DNA from 2 places in the Bacillus pfraonensis genome. Region 2 is predicted to be linked to the other one. Evidence: a T-box and tRNA genes for the amino acid it is inferred to sense, from the RefSeq annotation. Region 2 holds a T-box; the other holds one or more tRNA genes.
What was found. A T-box is a leader RNA that pairs with one kind of tRNA and senses whether it is charged. The one in region 2 lies ahead of argS (arginine--tRNA ligase), so its partner is inferred to be a tRNA-Arg.
Positions count from the first base shown of each region.

Region 1 (3,521 bases), on a different contig from region 2:
GCTTTTTCTTATTTTCTTGCTCTACAAGCGTCTGAATCAATTGTTTGACACGCTTTGTAGAAATCGCCTCATCTTCTGTTGTAACCACTGCGTTACTAAAAAATGACTTCATTTCAAACAAACCATGTGGCGTTTGCACATATTTATTACGTGTAGCACGACTAATAGTAGATTCATGTACGCCAAGTTCCTCTGCTACCTCTTTTAAAGAAAGTGGCTTTAAATACTCAGGACCTCTCCAAAAGAAATCACGTTGCTTCTTCATTATAATTTCCATTACTTGCAGAAGTGTTTGTTTTCGTTGCTTTAAGCTGCGCATAATCCATTGTACATGCTGGTACTTCTCAGATACATAGGTAGCAACTTCACTCTCACTATTATGAAGAAGCGCACTATACTCCGAATGAATTTCAATTCTCGGCATGTTACGTTCATTCATTTGCAGTACAAGCCGATCGCCTTCTTTTTTCACAGCCATATCAGGAACAATATAATGCGGCTTCTCAGAAGAAAACGCAAGCCCTGGTTTTGGCTGAAGCGATGTAATACAATCAACTGCTGACTGTAATTCCTCATTACTACATTTCATAAGATGAGCAAGCTTTCGCCAATCTTTCTTAACAAAATACGTAAAATATTCATCCACGATCATTTCTGAGAATGCATCTCTCTTTTGTAAGCGCTTCAATTGAAGTGATAGACACTCCTGAATATTACGCGCTCCCACCCCTGCTGGCTCTAATGACTGAACGAGCTCCATAGAGCGTTCTACTACATCAATAGGTGCGGTTAGTAACTCTGCTAATTCTTCATTCGTTTCTTGTAAATAACCATTTTCATCCATGTTCATAATGATGAAAGAAGCTGTTTTTCGCTGTTCTTCATCTATTTTATAATACTGTAATTGATCTAATAAATGTTGCTGAATCGACGTAGAATCTACACTGTAAATCTCCATTTGGTTATCGACTTGTTTGCTTGTACTTTTACTTTTGCTTGAACTCTTTTTCTTTTCCCGCTCAAAGCCATTTAACTCAATAAGGGGATTCTCCATCGATTGCTCATACAAAAACTCCGATAATTCCTGCACATTATATTGGAGCATTGTAATCGCTTGTCTTAACTCTTGTGTCATGGCCAAACGTAAGCTTTGTTCTTGTAAAAGACTTGCCTTCAATCTAATCTCCCCCTTGTTTCTATTGTACAATAAGTTTCCTAAAAGGAGAATCCTATGCAGATACCCTTTCCAAAATATTATTAATTTATATGTATTAATGACGTTTCCATCTTACAACCGCAAATTGAATAATATTGAAAGAAAATATTATAAATACAAATTAAAGAACTGATATAAAACCTTCCTTTTTGGGGTGGAAGAGAGCATCCAATCATGCGTAGATGCGGTTAGGGCCTTTTTTAACCCTATGCTAAGTGAAGAGAGTATCTCTTTTTGTTTTCATAGCAGTGACTTATACGTTTGAAAATCAAAATAACTACATAGAAAATTTATTACCTCATACCAATACTAACTCTTATAAGTAGATATAACAAGATAAAATCGCTTTTGACGAGATAATCATGGTGTATATGGTCAAACAGTTGATATGGTGTGCCGGATCACCTATATATCTTGGTAAGCGCTCAATAAAAAAAGTCCTAACCTACAAATGTAAGTTAGGACTTTTTGACGCGCCCAGAGGGATTCGAACCCCCGACAGACGTGGTACCGGAAACCACCGCTCTATCCAACTGAGCTATGGGCGCATGAATAATATACTGGTAATTATATCTTCTTATGTCCATGTGCGCAACTACTATTATACAAAAAAGGGCCTACGCCATTTCTTCAAAACTAACGCACAAACCCTAAATTTGGAAATCATATTTTCACCCCTATTCACAAATCATAACCTTTGAATTCATATTCCATAAGGAGGCTTCATTCGATGACTGTAATTACAAAATTAAAACAAACTGTCGCTGGGTTAAAAAGTGCACAAGCAAGCTTAGAGGGGTTCGCTCTTGATACGGACAACCAACAAGCGAAGCAACTTTTTCAAACAGCTGCGCAGCAAACACAATCCGTTATTGATACTTTAAATCCACGTGTAGAAGAAGTTCAGCAAGAAGAGCCTCAATACGGACAACAATAAGTGCAGGTACTGTTTAATCTTATAGTACTCACTGTTTGAGAAACAGAAAAAGGATGATTCCATATCATCCTTTTTCACTCGAATTACATAAAGCAATAGAAATGGAATGATTGCAATGCGAAAATTCAGCACAATTACCGTGTTATTTATACTCTTACTAGGCTCAACAACAGGATGTAATCATGCTTTAGATAAAGAAGTAAAACAAGAAACTCATAAGAAAACAAAGAAAAAAGAAGAACCGCAGTTAACGAAGGTAAGTATGGAAGAATCTTTTAATCAATCTATATCACATGACGCAAAAAAAAGGGTACTTGCCATGGAAGAAATACTAGAAGCTAGAGCTGCTAACTCTAACACAGATCTTTACGTAGCTGTTAAACCTGAGCATCATGAACGGCTTCAGTTAAGACCATTAAAGTCAAAAATCAAAAAGAAATTAAAAAAAGAGAACCCTACTTTCAATGTCTATGTCAGTACGGATCGAAAGATTTTCATCCTATTAGATAAACTGGAAAACCAAATTAAGAAAAAAGAAGCCGATAAAGAATACATTATAAAGAAATTAAAGACAGTTCACACAGAAATGAACTCTGATACTTAATTGTACGTTCTTTAAAGGAAAAGGAAGGATTCACATGCCAAGTAAAGATAAAGACTTAACACCAGTACAACAAGAATATAAAAAATTTGAACAACAACGTGAACCGAAAAGGCCTGTTTTAAAAAATTGCATAAAAGCTTTTTTTGTAGGTGGTTTTATTTGTTTAATCGGTCAACTTATCTCCACCTTTTATATTACCTATTTTGATTTTAGTGAAAGGTCAGCGGGAAATCCTACAGTAGCAACACTAATTTTTATTTCTATGTTGCTTACGGGCTTTGGTGTATATGACCGCCTCGCACAATTTGGAGGTGCTGGTACAGCGGTACCTGTTACTGGATTTGGAAATTCTGTTATATCCGCTTGTATTGAACATAAAACAGAAGGCTTTGTCCTTGGAGTAGGTGGCAACATGTTTAAATTGGCGGGGTCCGTTATTTTATTTGGTGTATTCGCCGCTTTTGTTATCGGTCTTATTAAAACCATCCTTATCCAATTGGGAGGGCTGTAAATGCTACAAGGACACCGAACATGGGTATTTGAAAATAAACCGGTCATCATCTCAACAGGGGTTATTGGAGGTCCATTTGAAGCAAAGGGAAAAATTCCCGAAGACTTTGATGCCCTTCATGAAGACTTATGGCTTGGGCAAGATTCTTATGAAAAAGCACATAAAGTTCTGTTTGAAGAAGCTTGTAATCGTGCAACCGAAAAAGCAAAGCTCCGCAAAGAAGATATTCAGTTCATTTTAGCAGGTGATCTTA
Region 1 is NZ_JAHCDO010000003.1:252,161-255,681, forward strand. Features, by position in the region: gene rpoN (RNA polymerase factor sigma-54) at 1-1,177, opposite strand, end outside; tRNA gene KFD70_RS03880 (tRNA-Arg) at 1,689-1,764, opposite strand; gene KFD70_RS03885 (DUF1657 domain-containing protein) at 1,947-2,153, shown strand; gene KFD70_RS03890 (YhcN/YlaJ family sporulation lipoprotein) at 2,269-2,757, shown strand; gene spoVAC (stage V sporulation protein AC) at 2,792-3,268, shown strand; gene spoVAD (stage V sporulation protein AD) at 3,269-3,521, shown strand, end outside.
Region 1: it encodes a tRNA-Arg, which carries the amino acid that the T-box ahead of argS (arginine--tRNA ligase) is inferred to sense. The anticodon was not compared.

Region 2 (3,521 bases):
TGTACGTTCTGAAAAACAACCTGATCATCTTGTAACTGTATTTGCAGGACAAGATAAAGACGCAACAGCTACAATGCGTGAGTACTTCGGAGATATTCCACCATCTTCACCATCTATGGCGTTATTAAAAGGAAAAGAAGTTGTTCACTTCATTCATCGTCATGAAATTGAAGGAGCAACAATGGAAGAAATCATTAATAACTTAGAACAGGCTTTTGAAAAGCATTGCTAAAAAAGGGGGAGTCATTCTCCCTTTTTTCTTTATATTTGAGGTGAAAAGATGATTGTAACAACAGCAGGACGAACAAATAAGGAAATGACAACTTATGCAAAAAAAGTAGCAGAAGAATTACAATCTTCTTTTGTTGTACGTAATGATATATCTGTAGTGAAACTACATGAGCAGTTTGGACAAGATGTACTTGTTGTAGGAAAGAATCGTTTAGCAATTTATCCAAAAGGTACAGAAGAATCGTTCTTTTTCCATCCTAATTCTGCAATGTTTCGTGTGAAAAGATTAATGCGGGGAGAACATGATCCATTCGTAGAAGCTGCAAAATTAGAAAAAAGAATGACGGTGTTAGATTGTACGCTTGGTATGGCATCAGATAGTATTGTAGCAAGCTATGTTGTTGGAGAAGATGGATCTGTAACGGGGCTTGAAGGAAATCGCTATATGGCTTATATCATGAATAAAGGTTTAAAGCAGTGGTGTGCGGGAATACCAGAAATTGATGAAGCAATGCGTAGAATTAGAGTGAAGCAAACCGAACATTTTGATTTCCTAAAGAACTCCGAAGACGATAGTTATGACGTTGTGTATCTGGATCCGATGTTTGAAGAAACAGTAATTGAATCTGATGGAATTCGAGGGTTAAAGCACTTTGCTTTGTATAATGATATTACAGACGAAACGATTGCAGAAGCAAAGCGTGTTGCTAGGAAACGTGTTGTTCTAAAAGATCATTTTCGTAGTACACGATTTGAACGACATAACTTCTTTGTTCATAAGCGAAAAAGTGCAAAATTTCATTTTGGTGTAATTGAACCTTGCTAATTGTTTGAAAAGATGTATAATAAGCAATAATCAATTATATATGATGTCGTAGATGAAGAGAGTAGTCTGTTTTATAAGTAAAGCGAGCTAGGGATGGTGGGAGCCTAGTACGGAGAAACGGATGAAGCGCACTTCGGAGACGCTGCTTGAAATGAATAGTAGAGTAAGCCGGGGCCCCCTGTCCTCGTTATAAACGGGAAAGTGGTTCTTTGGAACAACAAGGGTGGTACCACGGGTGATAACTCGTCTCTTTTTTAGAGACGAGTTTTTTGTGTTTTCAAAACTAAGGAGGGAGCAACATGGAATATAAAATTAAATTCGCAAAAAGTTTATTTGAAGTGATTGAATCAGAATTATCATTGGAACAGATTACAGGTCTAATTGAAACTCCGAAGCAAGATGAATTTGGAGATGCTGCATTCCCTTGTTTCATGCTCGCCAAGCAATATAAAAAAGCACCAGCAATGATCGCGAAAGAAATCGCTGAGAACTTAAACGATTCATTTTTTACAAAAGTGGAGGCAGTTGGACCATATGTGAATGTATTTTTTAACCGTCACATAGTAAGCGATGATGTATTAAAAATGATTTTAGCTAAAAAAGAAGAATATGGACTGGGGCATCTTGGGCGAGAAAAAACAGTAGTAATCGATTACTCTTCACCAAATATCGCGAAACCGTTCTCCATGGGGCATTTACGTTCAACGATGATTGGGAATTCTTTAAAACATATCGCCGAAAAGTGTGGATATGAAGTTGTAGGAATCAATTATATTGGTGATTGGGGAACACAGTTTGGAAAATTAATTACCGCATATAAAAAATGGGGAAATGAAGAGCTTGTAAAAGAAGATCCAATTCGTGAATTATTTAAGTTATATGTTCATTTCCACGAAGAAGCAAAAGAGAACCTAGAGCTAGAAGAAGAAGGTCGTGCATGGTTTAAGAAATTAGAAGATGGTGATGAAGAAGCGGTCTTTTTATGGAACTGGTTCCGCCACGAATCTTTAAAAGAGTTCTCTCGCATTTATGAACTGCTTGGTGTTGAATTTACGAATTTCCAAGGTGAAGCCTTTTACAATGATAAAATGGATGACTTTGTTGAAATCTTAGAAGAAAAAGGATTATTAGAAGAATCAGATGGAGCACAAGTTGTTAATTTAGAAGAAGAGGATATGCCGCCATGTTTAATTAAAAAATCAGATGGAGCCACGCTTTATGCAACTCGTGATTTAACAGCGGCACTCTATCGTCAAAACACATATGAATTTGATAAAGCGCTATATGTAGTAGGAGCAGAGCAAAGCTTGCACTTTACACAATTTTTCACCGTATTAAAGAAACTCGGTTATAACTGGGTAGATGGTATGGCTCATGTACCATTTGGACTCATTTTAAAAGATGGTAAAAAAATATCCACACGTAAGGGGAAAGTTGTATTACTTGAGGAAGTATTAGAAGAAGCGATTACGCTTGCAAAGCAAAATATAGAAGAGAAGAATCCAGACTTAAAGCAAAAAGAGGAAGTTGCAAAACAAGTTGGTGTCGGTGCAATCATTTTCCATGATTTGAAAAATGAACGTATGCATAATATTGAGTTCTCTTTAGAAAAAATGCTGAAATTCGAAGGAGAAACAGGGCCATATGTTCAATATACACATGCACGTGCTTGCTCCATTTTACGAAAAGAAAGTGCTGAATTTGAAGTAGGATCGTTTGCGTTAAACGATGATCATAGTTGGAGTACGATAAAATTATTGAATAGATTCCCAGAGGTGATTGAAACAGCCTTTTCTAAAAATGAACCTTCACATATTGCGAAATATTTGTTAGATGTTGCACAAGCATTTAATAAATATTATGGAAATGTTCGTATTTTAGAGGATAATGAAGAGAAGGAAAGCAGACTTGCACTTGTTTATGCAGTAACGATTGTGTTAAAAGAAGGATTACGTTTACTTGGAATGGGTGCTCCGGAAGAGATGTAAGTAAAACAATTTTATAATTTAAAAATGCTAAAGGATACTATGTTTTATAAAATGCATAGTATCCTTTTTTTATGAGATGTAGAAGTGTACTTAGATTAAATAGTGAATACATAATTTATATGCAGGAAATAAAAAGAACCCAGAGAAGAAATACTTGATAAACTGCCTGTTCATGTAGGGTAAATTGTCGATGTGTATTTTTTTATATAAATACTAGGAACGGGGACGAGAAACTTGAAAAAATTAATAGCTTCTTGCATGGTATGTACATTGTTTTTAGGTGTTGTAGGCTGCTCGAATTTTTCTGATAAGGAAGAGCAAGAGAACGCTACATCGCTAGCCACTATAACAAAAGTTGTACAATTTGAAAATAAAGATGTGGCTTCCATTGAGTTAAAGAATGCAAAGACAAACAATAGTAAAAAACTAGCTAGCGAATCTACTATGCAAACCGTCATTGATGGTCTTCAAAATGC
Region 2 is NZ_JAHCDO010000001.1:233,607-237,127, reverse strand. Features, by position in the region: gene KFD70_RS01170 (BrxA/BrxB family bacilliredoxin) at 1-232, shown strand, start outside; gene KFD70_RS01165 (class I SAM-dependent methyltransferase) at 281-1,057, shown strand; T-box leader at 1,098-1,311, shown strand; gene argS (arginine--tRNA ligase) at 1,357-3,045, shown strand; gene KFD70_RS01155 (hypothetical protein) at 3,280-3,521, shown strand, end outside.